4 regions of the Streptomyces sp. 5K101 genome follow, and region 2 is predicted to be linked to each of the others. Evidence: riboswitches for the same ligand, from Rfam matches in the RefSeq annotation. Region 2 holds a riboswitch; each other region holds the start of a gene.
What was found. A riboswitch is a leader RNA that binds a small molecule or an ion and turns the genes downstream of it on or off. The one in region 2 is predicted to bind cobalamin.

Region 1: linked by a shared signal. The riboswitch ahead of ACLB9X_RS00290 (cobalamin biosynthesis protein) and the one ahead of ACLB9X_RS16280 (ribonucleoside-diphosphate reductase subunit alpha) in region 2 are both predicted to bind cobalamin.
Region 3: linked by a shared signal. The riboswitch ahead of ACLB9X_RS04535 (energy-coupling factor ABC transporter permease) and the one ahead of ACLB9X_RS16280 (ribonucleoside-diphosphate reductase subunit alpha) in region 2 are both predicted to bind cobalamin.
Region 4: linked by a shared signal. The riboswitch ahead of ACLB9X_RS32245 (hypothetical protein) and the one ahead of ACLB9X_RS16280 (ribonucleoside-diphosphate reductase subunit alpha) in region 2 are both predicted to bind cobalamin.

The regions. Positions count from the first base shown of each region.
Region 1 is NZ_JBKFFO010000001.1:50,561-55,282, reverse strand. Features, by position in the region: gene ACLB9X_RS00295 (cobyric acid synthase) at 1-1,017, opposite strand, end outside; gene ACLB9X_RS00290 (cobalamin biosynthesis protein) at 1,014-1,964, opposite strand; cobalamin riboswitch at 2,056-2,190, opposite strand; gene ACLB9X_RS00285 (hypothetical protein) at 2,346-2,567, opposite strand; gene ACLB9X_RS00280 (inorganic phosphate transporter) at 2,580-3,806, opposite strand; gene ACLB9X_RS00275 (class II aldolase/adducin family protein) at 4,016-4,687, shown strand.
Region 2 is NZ_JBKFFO010000007.1:217,374-222,095, reverse strand. Features, by position in the region: gene ACLB9X_RS16280 (ribonucleoside-diphosphate reductase subunit alpha) at 1-1,480, opposite strand, end outside; cobalamin riboswitch at 1,621-1,754, opposite strand; partial or broken gene ACLB9X_RS16275 (GNAT family N-acetyltransferase) at 1,799-2,309, opposite strand; gene mctP (monocarboxylate uptake permease MctP) at 2,394-4,028, opposite strand; gene ACLB9X_RS16265 (DUF3311 domain-containing protein) at 4,025-4,306, opposite strand; gene ACLB9X_RS16260 (GntR family transcriptional regulator) at 4,576-4,722, opposite strand, start outside.
Region 3 is NZ_JBKFFO010000002.1:329,033-333,754, reverse strand. Features, by position in the region: partial or broken gene ACLB9X_RS04555 (helix-turn-helix domain-containing protein) at 1-280, shown strand, start outside; gene ACLB9X_RS04550 (energy-coupling factor ABC transporter ATP-binding protein) at 416-1,141, opposite strand; gene cbiQ (cobalt ECF transporter T component CbiQ) at 1,138-1,887, opposite strand; gene ACLB9X_RS04540 (energy-coupling factor ABC transporter substrate-binding protein) at 1,894-2,292, opposite strand; gene ACLB9X_RS04535 (energy-coupling factor ABC transporter permease) at 2,289-2,978, opposite strand; cobalamin riboswitch at 3,007-3,204, opposite strand; gene ACLB9X_RS04530 (PTS-dependent dihydroxyacetone kinase phosphotransferase subunit DhaM) at 3,299-3,712, opposite strand; gene dhaL (dihydroxyacetone kinase subunit DhaL) at 3,709-4,323, opposite strand; gene dhaK (dihydroxyacetone kinase subunit DhaK) at 4,375-4,722, opposite strand, start outside.
Region 4 is NZ_JBKFFO010000032.1:9,546-14,267, forward strand. Features, by position in the region: gene ACLB9X_RS32225 (GNAT family N-acetyltransferase) at 195-1,352, opposite strand; gene ACLB9X_RS32230 (hypothetical protein) at 1,369-1,704, shown strand; gene ACLB9X_RS32235 (hypothetical protein) at 1,701-1,934, shown strand; gene ACLB9X_RS32240 (hypothetical protein) at 2,035-2,316, shown strand; gene ACLB9X_RS32245 (hypothetical protein) at 2,300-2,689, opposite strand; cobalamin riboswitch at 2,942-3,124, opposite strand; gene ACLB9X_RS32250 (DUF4241 domain-containing protein) at 3,821-4,546, shown strand; gene ACLB9X_RS32255 (ISL3 family transposase) at 4,670-4,722, opposite strand, start outside.

The sequences.
Region 1 (4,722 bases), on a different contig from region 2:
GAGCACCGGCCTGCCTTCCGCGGCACGCCGGACCAGGGCCTGCGCCAGGCCGCGTTCCCGCAGCCACGCCAGCGCCTTCACCGTGCCGCGCGTGCCGGGGACGACCACCAGGTCGGCGTCGGACAGTTCCTCGGGCCGGTCCACGAACCGGACGACGACGCCCGGTTCGGCGGCCAGCGCGTCGACGTCGGTGAAGTTCGACATCAGCGGCACCGCGCACACCGCGACCCGCAGCACGTCCTCGCCGACCGGCGGAGCGACGACCGACTCGCGGACCGCGCCGCGCAGGGACACCCTCAGGCCGTCCTCCTCGTCGATCCCGAGCCCGTGCGCGTACGGCAGGACCCCGAACGTCCGCCGCCCGGTGAGCCCGCGCAGCATGTCGAGGCCGGGCTCCAGCAGCGTCACGTCACCCCGGAACTTGTTGACCAGGTAGCCGGCGACCAGTGCCTGGTCCTCGGGCGCGAGCAGGGCCGTCGTCCCGAAGAACTGCGCGAACACCCCGCCCCGGTCGATGTCCCCGACCACGACGACGGGCAGCCGCGCGGCCCGTGCGATGCCCAAGTTCACGATGTCCGTGCGCCGCAGGTTGATCTCGGCCGGACTGCCCGCCCCCTCGCAGATCACGGCGTCATACGTGCCCCGCAGTTCCTCCAGGCACGCCACGACCGGTTCGAACAGCTCGCGCTGCCGGTTCCCGTGGTAGCCCTTCGCGCTCATCTCGCCGACGGGCCTGCCCATCAGGACGACCTGGCTGGAGCGGTCGCCGCCGGGCTTGAGCAGCACCGGGTTCATCAACGCGGTCGGCTCCACACGGGCCGCCTGCGCCTGCATCGCCTGGGCCCGCCCGATCTCCGCGCCCTCGCGCGTCACGAACGAGTTCAGGGACATGTTCTGGCCCTTGAAGGGCGCGACCTTCACCCCGCGCCGTACCAGCCACCGGCAGATCCCGGCGGTGACGACGCTCTTGCCCGCGTCCGACGTGGTCCCCGCGACCAGCAGTCCGCCGCCGCTCATGTACGCCTCCCCCTCATGGCCCCCCAGGCCAGTCGCGCCCCCGCGCACGTCGCGAGCGTCAGCACGCCGATCCGCCGCGACAGCCGCACGGCCCGCCCGATGTCTCCGAACTCCACGGGCCGGCCGGCCCCGTTGAGCACCGGCCGGTGCTCGACGCGGCCCCCGTACGACAGGGTCCCGCCCAGCCGGACGCCGAGCGCCCCGGCGAACGACGCCTCCACCGGGCCCGCGTTGGGGCTCGGGTGCTTGGCCGCGTCGGCCCGCCAGGCGCGGACCGCGCCCCGCGGGTCGGGGCCCGCGACCGCGGCGAGTGCCGCGGTGAGCCGTGCGCCGGGCCAGCCCGCCACGTCGTCGAGGCGCGCCGAGGCCCAGCCGTAGCGCCGGTGGCGCGGCGACTTGTGGCCGACCATCGCGTCCAGCGTGTTCACGGCTCGGAAGCCGACCAGTCCGGGAACGCCCGCGACAGCGCCCCACACCAGCGCGCCGACGACGGCGTCCGACGTGTTCTCGGCGACCGACTCGACGACGGCGCGGGCGATCTGCTGCTCGTCCAGGGACTGCGGGTCGCGCCCGCACAGGTGGGGGAGCCGCGTGCGGGCCGCTTCTACGTCCCCCCTGCCCAGCGCATCGCCGACGAGGCGCGCCTCCCGGCCCAGCGTGGTGCCTCCGATCACGGCCCAGGTGGCGGCGGCGGTCAGGGCGACGGACGCGGCGGGGGAGCGGCGCACGGCACGGGACGCCAGCGCGCCCACGGCGACGGCGCCGCCGGCGCAGACGGCGGTGTGCAGGGCGCCCAGGCCCCGGTGGTCGCGCCACAGCAGCCGCTCGACGGCGCCCGCGGCACGCCCGAAGGCGGCGACGGGGTGCCCGCGGCGGGGGTCGCCGACGAGCCGGTCGACGACCAGGCCCGCGGTGGCGCCGTACACGAATACACGGTCGGCACGCATGGGATCAGTGATCCCGCAGGCGGGGTCCGACGGACAGCGCTGAACGGCAGCCGGGCATGCGACGAGTCCTCACTCAGGGTCCGCGCCCTGGTTCGACGTGACCGGCGGCGAGAGTTCCTGGCTCCCCGGGGTGATCCTCCCGGGTGACAGTGGCGGGACCGCGCCGGATTCGCACCGGACTTCCTCTTCTGCCGCCGTAGATGGCCCCGGCAGTCCACCACGCCCCGCGAACGCCCGTCAACTCACCCTTGACCTGCGGCGGGACAGTGTGCGAAGGCCCACACCCCACGCACGCCGGAGCCGGGCCGCAGGCACGCGGGGTGCCTCCGGCCCGGCTCCGGGCGGGTCGCCGTCGTCGGCGGACGGAAGGACTCGAAGGAGTCAGGTGACGATCAGGTAGATGCCGTACGCCACGGCCGCGGCGCACAGGGCGAAGCAGGCGTAGGCGCCGGTGCGGGCCATGGTGGCCGATCCGCCGTCGGCGGCCGCCGCCTCGTGCTTGGTCAGGCCCACGATGCCCAGGGTGAACAGGCCCACCAGGGCGACGGTGGCGATGAGGCTCACGCCGAACACGGAGCCGAGAGCTGCCCAGTCGATCTTCATGCTGTTGATTCCTTACACCGTGGCCGGACGGGCCGGCTCGGGCTCGGCCGGGGCCGGGATGGTGGTCTTGAGCTCGCCCGCGGGCGGCGGGGTGACGGCCGCGACGGCGGTGGTGACGACGCCGGCGGGCTCCACGTCCTCGGTGTCGTTGACGTTGGTGTGGTCGACGACCTGACGGCGGGAGACGAACCAGATCGCGGCGCAGGACGCGACGAGGAAGACGGCGACGGCCGGGACGCCCCAGTCACCCTGCTTGGTGACGAACTCCGAACCCGCGGCGACCAGACCGGCGGCCGGGAGGGTCAGACCCCAGGCGACGAACATCCGGGTCGCGGTGGACCAGCGGACCACGCCGCCCTTGCGGCCGAGACCCGCGCCCATCACCGCACCGGAGCACGAGTGGGTGGTCGACAGGGAGAAGCCGAGGTTGGAGGAGGCGAGGATGACGCTCGCCGCGCTGGTCTGGGCGGCGAAGCCCTGCTGCGGCTGGAGGTCGGTCAGGCCCTTGCCCATGGTGCGGATGATGCGCCAGCCGCCGAGGTAGGTGCCGAGGGCGATGGCCACACCGGCGGAGACGATGACCCACAGGGGAGGGTTGGAGCCGGGGGCGATGACGTTCCCGGCGACCAGGGCCAGGGTGATGATGCCCATCGTCTTCTGCGCGTCGTTGGTGCCGTGCGCGAGCGAGACAAGACCGGCGGAGGCGATCTGGCCGGCGCGGTAGCCCTTGGCGGTGGCCTTCGCGTCGGCGTTCCGGCCGATCTTGTACGTCAGCCGGGCGGCCAGGAACGCGGCGACACCGGCCACGAGCGGCGCGGCGACCGCGGGGATCAGGACCTTGGTGACGACGACGCCGCCGTTGACCGCGTCGAAACCGACGGACGCGACGGTGGCGCCGATGAGGCCGCCCATCAGGGCGTGCGAGGAGCTGGACGGCAGACCGATGAGCCAGGTCAGCAGGTTCCAGAGGATGGCGCCGACGAGCGCCGCGAAGATGACTTCAGGTGAGATGCCTGATTCGTCGACGAGGCCACTGGAGATCGTCTTCGCGACCTCCACGGACAGGAAAGCACCGACGAGATTCAGAACGGCGGACATGGCCACCGCGGTCTTGGGCTTCAGGGCGCCGGTCGAGATGGTCGTCGCCATCGCGTTGGCGGTGTCGTGGAAACCGTTCGTGAAATCGAACACGAGAGCTGTCACGATCACAATCGCGAGCAGCAGCGTGATGTGTTCCATTTACCCAGGCAATCTTTTGACGTCATTGACTGGCCGACCGTAGGCAACCTGGATGAACGGAAGATGAACAGAGACGGGCTCTGTGGTGTCCGTGACTAGGCACGCATCATTCCGCTTGGTCTTCTCGGGGCCTTTGACAGCACCGGGCACCCACTCGAACACCCTCCGTCGCCCACGGCCCAGAGGGGCGCGCCTGACAGGATCTCCGCATGACGGATCACGTGGAGACGCACACGATCGAACAGGCCTGGCAGGACGTCGTCACGACGGCCCGCAGAACCACGGCGGAGGGTCTCGTGGTCGGCACGTCCGGCAACGTCTCCGTCCGGGTCGGCGACCTCGTGCTCGTCACCCCGAGCGGGGTTCCCTACGACCGGCTCGGGCCCGACGACACCGTGGCCGTCGACCTCGACGGCCACCAGGTCATCGGCACGCTCGCCCCCACCAGCGAGCTGCCGCTGCACCTGGAGGTGTACCGCAGCACCCCGGCCGGGGCCCTCGTGCACACCCACGCCGTGCACGCCACCGCCGTCTCCACGCTGGTGCCCGAGCTGCCGCCGGTCCACTACATGACGGCGGCGCTCGGCGGCCCGGTCCGCGTGGCGCCCTACGCGCTGTACGGCACCCCCGAACTGGCCCGCAACATGCTCACGGCCCTGCGCGACCGCACGGCCTGCCTCCTCCAGAACCACGGCACCGTCGCGTACGGCGCGAGCCTGGCCCAGGCCTACGACCGCACGGCCCAGCTGGAATGGATGTGCCGTGTCTGGCTGACGGCGTCCTCCCTCCCGTCGCTGACCCCGCGCCTCCTCTCCCCAGAGGAACTCACGGCAGCAGCCACCCAGCTCCACACCTACGGCCAACCCACCCAGAACGCCTGACCGGATCTTCGCGGGCACCCCCGTTGGGGCCCGCG
Region 2 (4,722 bases):
TCGGGTAGAAGTTGATGTCGACGACCCGGTCGAGGAAGGTGACCGCGGTACGGACGGTGGCGTCCAGCCGCTCCCAGGCGATCGCTCCGCCGTCGGCTCCCTGCTCGACGAAGGCCCCCAGGTTCACCGAGCCGAGGTTGCACACGGCCGTCTCGCCGTCGTCGGTGACCTCCAGGATCTCGGTGCACAGGTTGGAGGAGTGGACCGTGTGGCCGGGCTCGGCGGTCTGGTTCGCGGTGCGGTTGGCGGCGTCCTTGAAGGTCATCCAGCCGTTGCCGGTCTGCGCGAGCGTGCGCATCATGCGGCCGTACAGGTCGCGCGCCGGGATGGTCCTGCGGGCCAGGCCGGCGGCCTCGGCCCGGCGGTAGGCGGCGTCGAAGTCCTCGCCCCACAGGTCGACCAGCTCGGGCACGTCGGCCGGCGAGAACAGCGACCAGTCCGCGTCGGCCTCGACGCGCCGCATGAACTCGTCGGGGATCCAGTGCGCGAGGTTGAGGTTGTGCGTACGCCGGGCGTCCTCACCGGTGTTGTCGCGCAGCTCCAGGAACTCCTCGATGTCCGCGTGCCATGTCTCCAGGTAGATCGCGGCGGCGCCCTTGCGCCGGCCGCCCTGGTTCACGGCGGCGACCGAGGCGTCGAGCGTCTTCAGGAACGGGACGATGCCGTTCGAGTGCCCGTTGGTGCCGCGGATCAGCGAACCGCGGGCGCGGATGCGCGAGTACGAGAGCCCGATGCCGCCCGCGTGCTTGGACAGGCGCGCGACCTGGTGGTAGCGGTCGTAGATCGAGTCGAGCTCGTCGAGGGGCGAGTCCAGTAGGTAGCAGGACGACATCTGGGGGTGGCGGGTGCCGGAGTTGAAGAGCGTGGGGGAGGACGGGAGGTACTCGAGCCGGCTCATCAGGCCGAACAGGTCGGCGACCTCGTCCACCGAACGCAGGCCGTCGTTCCCGGCGAGGCCGCAGGCCACGCGCAGCATGAAGTGCTGCGGCGTCTCGACCACCTGACGGCTGATGGGGTGCCGCAGCAGGTACCGGCTGTAGAGCGTGCGCAGACCGAAATAGCCGAAGCGGTCGTCGGCGGCCGGATCGACGAGCGCGTCAAGCCGGGCCGCGTGCAGCGCCACGAACGCGGCCGTGCGGTCGGCGATCAGACCCTCGCGGTGCCCGACCGCGACGGAGGCGGAGAACGACAGCGCGCCCTGGCCGGCGGCCTCGTCCGCGATCGTGCGGCTCAGGAGCCGGGCGGCGAGCCGGGAGTAGGTTGGGTCCTCGGAGATCAGACCGGCGGCGGCGTCGGTGGCGAGGGAGCGCAGCTCGGCCGCGTCGGATCCGGCGTGCCGCCCGCGCAGCGCGGCGGCGGCGACCCGGCCGGGGTCGGCGTCGGGCAGATCGGCCGTCAGGTCGGTCAGGGTCCGCAGCAGTGCGGTCCCGGGGCCGTCGCTCTCCGTCTGTGAGGCCGGATCGGCTGGCGCGATGGTCATGTGGTGCTCTCCCTCGCTCGGCTCTGGGCCGTCAGCGGGGAAGGCGGGGCCATGCAGGGCAGGCCCGCGTAGGGGCAGCACGATGCCTGGCGTCCACCGGCCCAACCGCGAGGCCCGGACGTCTCGGCACCCGGATCGGTCGAGCCGGATGCACCGTCGGCAGGTGCTCGGACTTGTCGGGTACGGCACAGCGCACCGGATCACACCGTTGCGGGACAGTTCCGGATTCGCACCGGATTCCCCTGCGGCGACAGCCAGATGAGCATACATGTGGGGGCGGGGTGCTGCGCATGCCCCCACATGTTGTGTCTTGCGGGCTCAGAGCTCCAGGGCGTACGTCCACAGGGGAACGTTCTCGACCGGCGCCCAGTCCCGCGCGGAGGTGCGTACGAAGCCCAGCCGGACATATATCCGGTGTGCCGCGTGCATCATCGACTGCGTCGAGAGCACCACGCGCACGCACCCGGGCACCGCCCGGGCCCGGTCGATGCAGGTCCGCACCAGCGCCTCGCCCACCCCGCGCCCACGGGCCCCCTCGGCCACGGCCAGCGTCCGGAATTCGGCCTCGCCCGGACCCGCGAGGTCGGCGTAACGGGCCGCCGGCGGGAACGAGGGCCACCCCGCCGAGGACGGTGCCCCGCCCGTCCACGGCGACGTACACCTCCGTCACCTCCGTGTGCGCGGCGCGTCCCGCGACGTCCCGCAGCACGTCCAGATACGGGTCCGCCTCGCCGAAGTCGAGCATTCCGCCGCGCAGATACGCCTGTGCGGTCAGCTCGCCCAGCGCCCCGTACTCCTCGGGTTCGATCCGCCTGATGGTGATGTCCATGCCCGGCAGTGTGCACCAGGGCACGACGAAGGGCCGTCGCATTTCCCTCGAGGGGAATGCGACGGCCCTTGCGTACGCGATCCGTCAGTGTCCGCCGGGCGCACCCGCCGTGGCCGGCGGGAGTTCCACCGTGACGCCCGGGTCGCCCGCGTCCGCCGTGTAGTCGGACGGGCTCGTCTCGTCGACGCCGTCGGGGGCCTTGGCCGCCTTCAGGACGAAGGTGAGCACCACGGTGACGACGACGTTCAGCACGAACGCGGTGAGGCCGATGTAGCCGATCTCGCCGATGCCGGGGATCTCGGCCGACGAACCGCCGAAGTGCTTCTGCGTCGGGCTCGCCACGCCGTACGCGGCGACCGTGCCGTAGAGCATGCCGACCGCCCAGCCGGCGATGAGCGCCCAGCGGTGGAACCAGCGGGTGAACAGGCCGCCCACCAGGGCCGGGAACGTCTGCAGGATCCAGATGCCGCCCAGCAGCTGGAAGTTGATCGCCACGGTCTTGTCCATGGTGAGGACGAAGACCAGGGCGCCGACCTTCACCAGCAGCGAGACCAGCTTGGAGACCTTGGTCTCCTGCTCCGGGGTCGCGTCGGGCTTGAGGAAGTCCTTGTAGATGTTCCGGGTGAACAGGTTGGCCGCGGCGATGGACATGATGGCCGCGGGGACCAGCGCGCCGATGCCGATCGCGGCGAAGGCGACGCCCGCGAACCAGTCCGGGAACATGTTCTCGAACAGCTGCGGGATGGCCAGCTGACCGTTGGCGACCTTCACGCCCGCCGCGATGGCCATGAAGCCGAGCAGGGCCAGCATGCCCAGCATCAGCGAGTACAACGGCAGGATCGTGGTGTTGCGGCGGATCACCTCACGGCTGCGCGAGGACAGCGTCGCCGTGATGGAGTGCGGGTACATGAAGAGCGCGAGCGCCGAGCCCAGTGCCAGGGTGGCGTAGCCCCAGTGGCCCATCTCGCCGGGCACCAGGGCGCCGACGGGCTTGTCCGTGGCCGGGTTGATCTGCGAGAACTTCTCGCCTGCGGCGGAGAAGATCGCGTCGAAGCCGCCGAGCTTGATCGGGATGTAGATGATCGCCACCGCGATGACGAGGTAGATCAGCGTGTCCTTGACGAAGGCGATCAGCGCCGGCGCGCGCAGTCCGGAGGAGTACGTGTAGGCCGCGAGCACACCGAAGGCGATCAGCAGCGGCAGGTCCTTGATGAACCAGTTGGTGTTCTCGCCGCCGCCGACGCCCATGACGTCGAGCACGGCCTGGATGCCGACCAACTGGAGCGCGATGTACGGCATCGTGGCGAGAAGACCGGTGAACGCGACCGCCAGGGACAGACCCTTGGAGCCGAAGCGCCCGCGGACGAAGTCCGAGGTCGTCACGTACCCGTGCTTGTGCGACACGGACCACAGGCGGGGCAGGAAGGTGAAGATCAGCGGGTAGACGAGGATCGTGTACGGCACCGCGAAGAAGCCGGCCGCGCCCGCCGCGTAGATGGCCGCCGGGACGGCGACGAAGGTGTACGCGGTGTAGAGGTCGCCGCCGAGCAGGAACCAGGTCACCCACGTGCCGAAGGATCTGCCGCCGAGGCCCCACTCGTCGAGGGTGTTTTCGTTGTCGGCCTTCCGCCAGCGCGAGGCGAGGAAGCCCATGACCGTCACGGCCAGGAAGAAGAAGATGAAGACGCCGAGTGCGACGCCGTTCACGCCGTCCTTCATCGGGAGGCACCCCCCTTGCGGGCGCGCTGGTCACGCTGCCACAGCTTGTAGGCGATCATCGTCAGCGCCGTCGACACCAGGACCCAGAGCATCTGGTACCAGTAGAAGAACGGCATGCCGATGAACGTCGGCTCGACCTTCGCGTAGGAACCGACCCAGAGCATCGCCACGAAGGGGGCGAAGAGACAGAGGGCGATGATCACGCGCACCGGTGTGACGACCGGTTGTTTCGCTTCGGGCGCTTCAGGCGCGTCCGGTGCTTCGGGCACTGCTGACATGCGGCTTCGTCCCCTCACTGGTCACCTGTAATGCGCAGGAAATCTAGGCGAGCCGTTCGAGTCCCGTCACCCCCCGTCCGCATATCGGTACGGCAACGACTTCGCGCCACGACTACGCAAAACATGACATGGCGTCGCAACACGCTGCGACGCCATGCCGACCCCGGCCCGCGCCGCTCAGTCCTGCGGACGCTGCAGCCGCGCCACGCTGTGCTGTCCCGGGGGACAACCCCCGGACCCCCGGCCGGGGGCTGCCCGGCCCGCGCCGCTCAGTCCTGCGGACGCTGCAGCCGCGCAACGAACTTGTAGCGGTCACCGCGGTACACCGAGCGGACCCACTCCACCGGTTCGCCCTGGGCGTCCAGTGAGTGGCGCGAGAGCATCAGCATCGGCAGGCCGACGTCCGTGCCGAGCAG
Region 3 (4,722 bases), on a different contig from region 2:
TGGGCTATACCGAGCCCCTTGCCGACGAGAAGGCCGCCACCACCGTGGCGTTCCTCAGCCGGGCCCGCGCGTTCTTCGCAGCCCACGGCATCCACCGGGTCGTGCGTGTGGTCACCGACAACGGCGCGAACTACCGCGCCGCGGCCTTCGCGCGCTCCCTGATCTCGTGGGCCTCCCGACACCAGCGGACCAAGCCCTACATGCCCCGGCACAACGGCAAGGTCGAGCGCTTCAGGCCATCCTCGCCGAAGAACTCCTGTATGCAAGGCAGTGGTCCTCACGTTCCCCTCCCCCGCCCCTTCCCAAAACCGGGACAGGCCCCGGACCCCCGTGGCCCTGCGCCCTGGCGGGCGCGGGCTTCGGGGCTTCGCCGCGGGCCCCGTACCGCGCTTCGCGCGGTGTCCTCAAGCTCCCCCTACGGCCTGGCGGCCGTGGGGCACGGCGCCTCCAGCAGGCCCTGGTCCGCGAGCAGTTGAGCGACCGGGCCCGTGCGCAGGCCCGTCGGCGTGAGCACGACCGCGTCGTCCGCCCAGCGCAGGGCGAGGTCCACGTCATGCGTCGCCATGACCACCGTCGTACCGTTCGCGGCCAGCGTGCCCAGCACCTCCAGCAGCCGCTCCTGCCCGTGCGGATCGAGCCCCGCCGTCGGCTCGTCCAGGATGAGCACGCGCGGCCGCATCGCCACCGCGCCCGCGATAGCCGCCCGTTTGCGCTGCCCGTACGACAGGAGATGCGTCGGCCGGTCCCGCAGGGCCACGATGTCCATCGCCGCCAGCGCCTCGTCGACCCGGGCGCGTACCTGCTCCTCCGGCAGCCCAAGGTTCATCGGGCCGAACGACACGTCCTGTTCGACCGACGCGGCGAACAACTGGTCGTCCGGGTCCTGCACCACCAGCTGCACGCTCGTCCGCAGCCGGGTCAGCCCGGCCCGGTCGTACGTCACCGGCTCGCCGTCCAGCCGGACATGGCCCGTCACCGGGCGCAGTCCGCCGCTCAACAGCCGCAGCAGGGTGGTCTTTCCGCTGCCGTTGCGCCCGAGCAGGGCTGTGGAGCGGCCCTCCGGGAGCGCGAGGCCGACCCCGCTCAGCACGGCGGGTCCGTCCTCGTACGCGAATCCGGCGTCGATGAGCTCAACGATCACAGGACGAACCTTTCCAGCAGGACGGTGAGCAGCACGATGCCGGCCAGCAGCGCGGCCACGGCGGCGAGGAACGGGCGGGAAACGGACGTACGCGGCACGAGGACCCGCAGCGTGCCGTCGTAACCGCGTCCGGCGAGCCCCGCCTGCAGCCGGCCGGCCCGGTCGAAGGCACGGACGAACGCGGTCGCCCCCAGCCCCGCCAGCGAACGCCACGCCGCCGCCCGGCTCGTGTGGCCGAGACGGGCCGCCTGCGCCTGACGGACCCGGCTCAGCGCGTCCAGCAGCAGGAAACTGATCCGGTACATCACCAGCGCCACGTCCACCACCGCCGGGGGCACGCCCGCCCGCACCAGCCGGGGCAGGACGTCCGACACCGGCGTGGTGAACGCGAACAGCAGCACACCGAGCGACGCCGCCGAGGTCCGCAGCAGCAACGCCGCGGCGTGTTCGGGACCGTCCGGCGCGAACGTCACCGGCCCGGCGGCGCCGCCCACGGCGAACAGCAGCGGCAGCGCTCCGGTGACACAGAACCCGAGGGGGATGCGGAAGGCCCGCCACAGCTGCCGGGGCCCGACCCCGGCCGGGCCCAGCAGGACGGCGAGGGAGGCGGCCGCCACGAGAACGGCGCCGGGCCAGGGCGGCAGGCACACGGCTGTCACCGTCAGACCCAGCCCGAGCACGGCCTTCTCACAGGGATGGCGGCGGCGCCAGCGACTGCTGTGCGCCGCCGCGTCGATCGGCAGCATCGGCGGCTACGGCAGCTTCGCGGCCGGGGCGTCCCCGCCGTCGGACGCGGCTCCGGGCGCTTGGTCGGCACCCTCTTCCTGGCGGGCGCCGGACCGCGCCGCCGCCCGCTCCTCACCCTGCCTGCGTCCTCTGCGCAGGCCGAAGTAGTACGCCAGCACCCCCGCGCCGAGCGCGGCCTGCAGTGAGAACAGAGCCGACTCGATCTCGCCCGACGGCGGCTCGTACAGCGGGGAGAACCACGGCTCGTAGTCCGGCTCCAGTTCCGTGATCGCCGTCTCCGCCTCGCCGTCGGCACCGGTGAACGGCTCCTCCTTGTGGTCGCCGAGCCCCAGCACGAGCGGCAGGACGGCCAGCGCCGCGACGGCCAGCAACAGCAGCGTGTTGATCCTCGCGTGACGGCTCATCGGGCCACGGCCTCCTTCTTCGCTCCCGGGACCAGGACGCCGAGACGAGCCAGGTCGCCCTTGCTGGACTGGCTCAGCAGCCGCATCACCAGCACGGTGAGCAGCCCCTCGCTCACCGCGAGCGGGATCTGGGTGAACGCGAAGATGCCGCCGAACTTGGCGAGCGCCCCCGCGACTCCGCTGCTCGGGTCGGGGAAGGCCAGCGCGAGCTGCACGCTGGTGACGCAGTACGTCGACAGGTCGGCGACGAACGCGCCGAAGAACACGGCGACCATCAGCGGGACGCCCGACCGCCGCAGCAGCCGGTAGACCCCGTACCCGGCCCATGGACCGACGACCGCCATGGAGAACACGTTGGCGCCGAGCGTGGTGAGGCCGCCGTGCGCCAGCAACAGGGCCTGGAACAGCAGGGTGATCGTGCCGAGCACCGCCATGACCGGCGGCCGGAACAGAATCGCGCCCAGCCCGGTGCCGGTCGGGTGCGAGCAGCTGCCCGTCACCGACGGGATCTTCAGGGCGGACAGCACGAACGTGAAGGCACCGGAGGCGCCGAGCAGCAGGGTGGACTCGGGGTGGTCCTTGACCTCGCGGGTCAGGGCGCGGACACCGTGGACGACGAACGGGGCGGCCGCGACGCTCCAGGCGGCGGCGTGCAACGGGGGCAGATACCCCTCGGCTATATGCATGGTCGGGAGACCCTCTCCAGCACCTCGTGGATGGACAACGCGCCCTGGCCGGTCTCCTGGCTGACGGGTCATGCCGCCCGTGACTCCGCCTTCCCAGGTACCGCGGTCTCCCGCGGTGGCCCAGTGACTTCCCCTGCGGGGGTGGAGCCGGACTTCCCGATCACAGTGGCGAGGGCCGCACCGGTACCGCACCGGTTTCCCGAACACCAAGGCTCCGTGACAGTAGTGCGCCGACCAGCGACATCACAAGCCGCGCACGGGTGCACCGGCCCGCGGCCGGGTGAGCCGTTCGCCACACCCGGCCGCACGCGCCCCACCCGTCACTCCTTGCGGTACCCGTACGCCTCCGAGGCCGCCGCCTCCACCGCGTCCAGGTCGGCCCCGGCGGAGGCGGTCACCACCGCGGCCACCGCGCCCTCCAGGAACGGGGCGTCCACGAGCCGGGTGCCGCGGGGGAGTTCGCCGCCCTCGGCGAGGAGGGCCTTCACGGTGAGCACGGCGCTGCCCAGGTCGACCAGCACGGCCACGCCCGCGCCGCGGTCCACCTCCGCCGCCGCGGCCGCGATGAGCTCGGAACTGGTGCCGAGGCCGCCGTCCGGCGTGCCGCCCGCCGCGGCGACCGGCGCGAGCTCCCCACCGCCCGCGAGCCCGCCTGCGAGCGCGGCGACCGAGCGCGCCACGTCCGCGCTGTGCGACACCAGCACGATCCCGACCCGCTTGCCCGCCTCGCTCATCCGGCCGCCTCCGCCGTCTCGGCGAGCGCGGCCACGAGCAGCGCCGACGACGTCGCCCCCGGGTCCTGGTGCCCGATGCTGCGTTCACCCAGATAGCTGGCCCGGCCCTTGCGCGCCTGCAACGGCACCGTCGCCAGCGCCCCCTGCTCGGCCGCCTCGCGGGCCGCGGCGAACGAGTCCGTGCTGTTGCCGAGCGCCGCCACCGCGGGCTCCAGGGCGTCCAGCATCGTCTTGTCGCCCGCCTTCGCCCCGCCCAGCTGCGCCACGGCCGCCACGCCCGCCCGCAGCGCCTCGGCCAGCTGCCCCGCGCTCACCTCGGCGTCGTCGCCGAGGGACTTGCCGGCCCGCCGCAGCAGTGTCCCGTACAGCGGTCCGGAGGCCCCGCCGACCGTCGAGATCAACTGCCGTCCCGCCAGCACCAGTACGGCTCCAGGCGCGGCCGGCGGCTCCTTGTCCAGGGCCGCGACGACCGCCGCGAACCCGCGCTGGAGATTGCTGCCGTGATCGGCGTCGCCGATCGCGGCGTCCAGCTCGGTCAGACGGTCGGCCTCACGGTTCACGGCCGCGGCGGCGGCCGCCAGCCAGCGGCGGAAGAATGCGGCGTCGAGCACGAGGACTCCTCGGGTCGGATCGATCGGGAGGGGGAGCAGGGCGGGCGGGGCTCAGCGTCCCCACCGCAGGGCGGGCGTCTGCACCGGCGCGTCCCACAACCGCAGCATCTCCTCGTCCACCTGGCACAGCGTCACCGAGCAGCCGGCCATGTCGAGCGAGGTCACGTAGTTGCCGACGAGCGTGCGGGCGACGGCCACGTCACGCTCGGCGAGTACCCGCTGCACCTCGGCGTTGAACCCGTACAGCTCCAGCAGGGGAGTGCCGCCCATCCCGTTGACGAGGGCGATGACCGGGCCGGTCGGGCGCAGGTCGTCGAAGACCGCTCCCACGGCGAAGTCCGCGATCTCCCGCGCGGTCATCATCGCCCGCCGCTCCCGGCCCGGCTCGCCGTGGATGCC
Region 4 (4,722 bases), on a different contig from region 2:
GCTTGAGTAATTCGTTGCATACTGGGGTTTGAGTGCGGCGCCCTATGGGGCAATCAAGGCAAAGGGCTCTGCCCGTTACGTGCCTGTGATCCCCTCCGTCACAGGGATGCCCCGCTCGCTGACGGGACATCTCTTTGAGGAGACTTTACCAATCCGTGAGGAAGCTTTGCCGATCGATTCCGCTGTGACACAGGTCAGTGCGCCCCGAAGGTCGCCATGACCATCTGCCGGTCACCCGACTCGGCAGCCTCGGCGCGCCGCTGGTTCCACGCGGCGAAGGAGTTCTGGGCCGACGGCGGTTCGGCGGTCGCCGACCAGCAGGCGCCCACCAATGGGCGGGCCTTGGCTCCCCGGAACATCTTGGCGTCGTACGAAGCGCGCCCGAGGTGGACCCGTCGGTAGCCGTGGTCAATAGCGAAGCGAACCGGTTCATAGATCGTCAGGTTGAAGTACTCCGCTGCCCCCGCCAGCCTCTCGTAGTCCAGCCCGAGCTGGCGCATATACACCGCGTCGCCCCAAAGGAACGCCAGCGAGATGCCCAGGATCTCCTCGTCTCTGCGAAGCACGAAGAGTCGGCTGTAGCTATCGGCCTCGGTCGCCAGGATCTTCAGATAGTGCGCTCGATCCGCCATGCTCGTACGGTCGCCGTATTTCTCCTGAAGCTTGGTGAAAAGCCGATTTGACTCTGCCAGTAGCTCACCGAGTCGGGCTGCGGAGACTGTATAGCCAGCCGCCTGAAATTCTTCCGTCTCGCGACGGGCTGAGGCGGACCGCTTCCTGCCGAGAGAGTGCAGATATCGAATATATCCGTCCCAGGAATCCCACTCGATGTCGATTTCACATTCGACGTCGCAGATGAACGGCCGCGGCGTTCCGGTCACTGCGGCCAGCTGACGAGCGCCCTCGCGATTCAGATAGAGAGCCGACGTGGCCGACAGCCCCCATCGCTTGCGCTGCTCTTCGGCGGCCCGCAGTAGATCCGCGATGATCTGGGACTCGGCTTCCGGTTCGGTACCCGCCACGGTCAGGAACTCGTTGCAGTAGGCAGCGCTCTGCCCGAGGACCAGGCTCGGCGACCAGTCTTTCTCGGCGAAGCCCCCAATGCCGCGCAGATAGGCACCAAAGGCGTCGTACGGCGCCAGGATGCCAGGCCGCTGCCGGTAGAGGGGAAGAAGCCCATCGAGCCGCCCCACGCCGTCCCTGTGCGTGACATATGCCATGTCCGGCGCTCGCAGAGTTTCGTATGCCCGCAGCCACGGCCCGCTGACGTAGAAGGAGCGGCCCTCCGTTAGTGGGGCCAGCTCGCTCTCGCTGATCTCGGAGAGGCTGTGTACAAGATCGATCCCGGTCATCTCAGGAACCTCACATGTGCAGAAGCAGCCTGTCAATCCGGGTCCCTGCGCCCTGACCAGGGTAGGGACTCTGGGCTATAACCCCCAGCAGGGCCAGGCAGGACCGCGAAGAAAGTCGAAGACGCGCTCCACGAGCGCAGCGGTCGTCGCTGAGGAAGAAACCCTCGACGAGGCCAAGCAGAACGCGGCAGGGGCCGTTCTGGAGCACTTCCCGCACCGTGCCGAGGGCGAGGGTGGCGAGAGTCCCGAAACGCTCTGGGGCGGCGACAACGGCGCCTGCGTCGCCGCGGCGTTCGAGGGAGACCTGCGAACCCGAGCCATCGAGAGCGCGACGTTCGAGCTGATCGCATGACCGCAGCAGCCACCAAGACGTTCACCGTCATCGGCCTGACCCTGGACGTCGACTGCACCGAGCTGCTCATCGTCGCCGTCCTGCCCGGCCCGGTCGCCGACCGGATTCAGCTGCTTGCCACCAGCGAAGACGACTTCACCCGCTGGGGAGAGGAGTTCGACGCCCTCGACCCCGACACGGCCGCAGCTCTCGCCTACGAGCACTGCCGCAGGTGGGGCGACGATTCCTAGTTGAGTGGTCAAGCGGCCAACGTGACGGGCGGTAGCGGGCTGTATGGCCGTCCGTCACGCAGAAGGGCCCAGAGGCCGTTGATCCTCCGGCGAGCGCGCCATGATGCAGGTCCGCCTCGCCCTCGCCGTCTCCTTCGCCGACCCCGTCCGGGCCGCCGACGAAGTCAGAGACATCGAGGCCGCCGGACTCCCCTTCCTCCACCGGTTCGTCGAACTGGCGACCGCCTTCCACCACGCCGTCCGCAGCGAACATCAAGACCTGACTGCCGCCATCGGCCGCCTGCTCACAGACGAGGACCGGATGCGCGTCCGTGGACAGCCCCAGGCTTTCAGGCGTCGGACGGGCCGATCCAGTCCAGCTTGTCTCAGTCCCGGCTGTTGAGGAAGCCGACCACGACCGCGAGCCACCAGCCGGCCTGCGACACTGCTGCCACTGCGGCACCACGGAGCAGCACCGGTTGCGAGGGGACTTCCTGGGCAAGGCGCGTGAGGTATCGCTGGAGTGCCGTCGCGCATATGCCGTTGAGGGCGATCACCAGCACCGCGGCAACTTTCAGGCGGGTCAGGGTGGAGCTCAGGTCAGGGTTCAGGAAGAGACCGGTAAGTACGAGGCCCGCCATGCCGACCCACACGGGGGCGTGCAGACTGTTCGTCAGCCGCAGTACGTCGCCGAGTGTGTGTTTTCCGGTGAGCCAGAGCAGGCCGAAGTAGTCGATCACCAAGACAGCGCCGAAACCGACCACGAGCGAGACCATGTGGCCGAACAAGGCCGCGGTATGGAGAGCCGCGTCGGCCCGGACGTGAGCGGACGCCCAGAGGCACGCCGCCCAGAGCGCCGTGGCGCCTACAGCTGCAAGCGTGTAGGCGGGCCAGTCGGCCGAGGTTGGGAGGGGGAAGGCTCTTGAGGGTGCCGACGGGCGGGCGCCCTCCGTGCGGGAGCCCAGTGCGGGGGTGACAGCGGACATGGCGAGATCACCGTGCTCTCTCCGGGGAAATCCGCCCCGGACCAATGGAGACGGCGATGGTGTGAGTCTCCTGACTCCCGGGTCGTCCCTTCCGCCGGCCTTCCGGCCCTGTGGGGCCGTGGCGTACGTCGGCGTTCGGTCACCGGTCACAGTGGCGGGACCGTGCCGGAATCACACCGGCTTCCTCGCTCACCATCGCGTTGGACGTCGGTCATTCTGTCAGCGACACCCATCCCGCACATGGCTTTGTGAGGACTGTCTCAGCCCCGCAGTTGCCGCTCCTAGAGAGCGGGGTGGTGGCGAGCGACCATGAGGGTGGTTTTGTTCATGAGTTCCGGCTCTGGCTCAACTTCTGTGGTGACGGTTTCTGCGGTGACGGTCCCGTTCGGCGCTGCTCGCCTGCCACACTGACCCCGCGCGCGTCGCGACAAGGGACGCCAAGGGGGAAGGAACTGATCGCGGGATGCCCCGATGGATAGTGCTGGCCGTACCTGTCTCCGGTGTCGCGGAGACAGACCGTGATGCGCGGACCGTTACGGAATTCGATGGCACCACGGAGGAGGCGGAAGCGGCTGTCCTGCAGGCGGCGAACGCATACGAGCGCAGCCTCCGAAAAGTGCGCCGCCGGGAGATCTTCAAGTGCTCCAGCCGGTGATACTTCGTTCGCAGCCAGGGGCGTCTGGCGACGTACGGCTTCCTGATCCAGCTTGCTGAACTCGTCCACGACTCCGACGCAAAGGCCATGGCCCAGCCGTTCGCCTGATGGCCCACCACAAGAGTTGAGCCAGAGCCTGAGTTCCGGGTTCTGGCACAGATCTTGGGGAGCGATCACGGATCGTGACGATGCACGAAGTGCCGATGTCAGCGGGCCCACGTACGTTTCGGTTGACCGCCCGGCCGGGCGGCGAGGAGGGGTGAGACATGAAGTGGGTCGGGGACGAGCGGTTGGCAGCCGGGCCTGAGGCCACCTGGTACTTGGAGACGGCTTTCACGCCCGGTGCTCACCTGGGGGCGGTGTATGACGATCCGACAACACCCGTCGTTGTGAGGAGCGTCGAGGAGGTGACGACCATTCGTGTGCCCAGCGGCCGTCTTGTGGTCGATGCGCCGTGGGACGACGACGACACCTGGAGATATGAGCGTGGGTTGCCGACGAGGCCCCCGCGGGAGCTGGCGGTGCGCATTCCCCCAGGCGTCTACCGAGTGGAGATCGCGTGGACAGCGGGCCCGTACGAGTTCTTCGGCGAGCACTTCGATGGCGTCGAGTGCGCGGCGACCCGGTTGCGTATCAGTGACGCTGCTGTGGTCGGGTGGGAGATGGGCCTGGGTGTCGGCGAGGACATCGACCGGCTTCCGCCGAGCGAGCATCCCCGGTTCGGCGCGGACCATAATGTCGGCTGCTTCGCCGACGCCGGCGCGTGGACGACTTTGTCCGCGCCATTTCGCACATGTGCGGATGGCCGTTGGGAGCCGCGTGACAGCGGACAGCTGCCGGACGGGTGCGAGCGGATCAGCGACGAGTCACAACAAGCCGATCTGGTTACGTTCACGGCGCAGTCAGGCGGCGTCGTCTGGTTGGGGCGGACCGAGACCGGCGACGTGGCCGCGATCGTCGTCACCAGTGGCATGGCCGGCGCCAAAGCATGACGTCGCTGCCGCCTCTCCCTGTCCTGCGAGTCGCGTGGCCGGACGTGGATGACCGCTTTCACTGGGAGAAACAGCCTGAGGAAGGGTATCGGAAGTCATACCCCCAATAACCACGGCGAGGCGCTACTGCAGCAGGATTATTTTGCGGAGTAGCTCGAATCCGGCTCGACCATAGA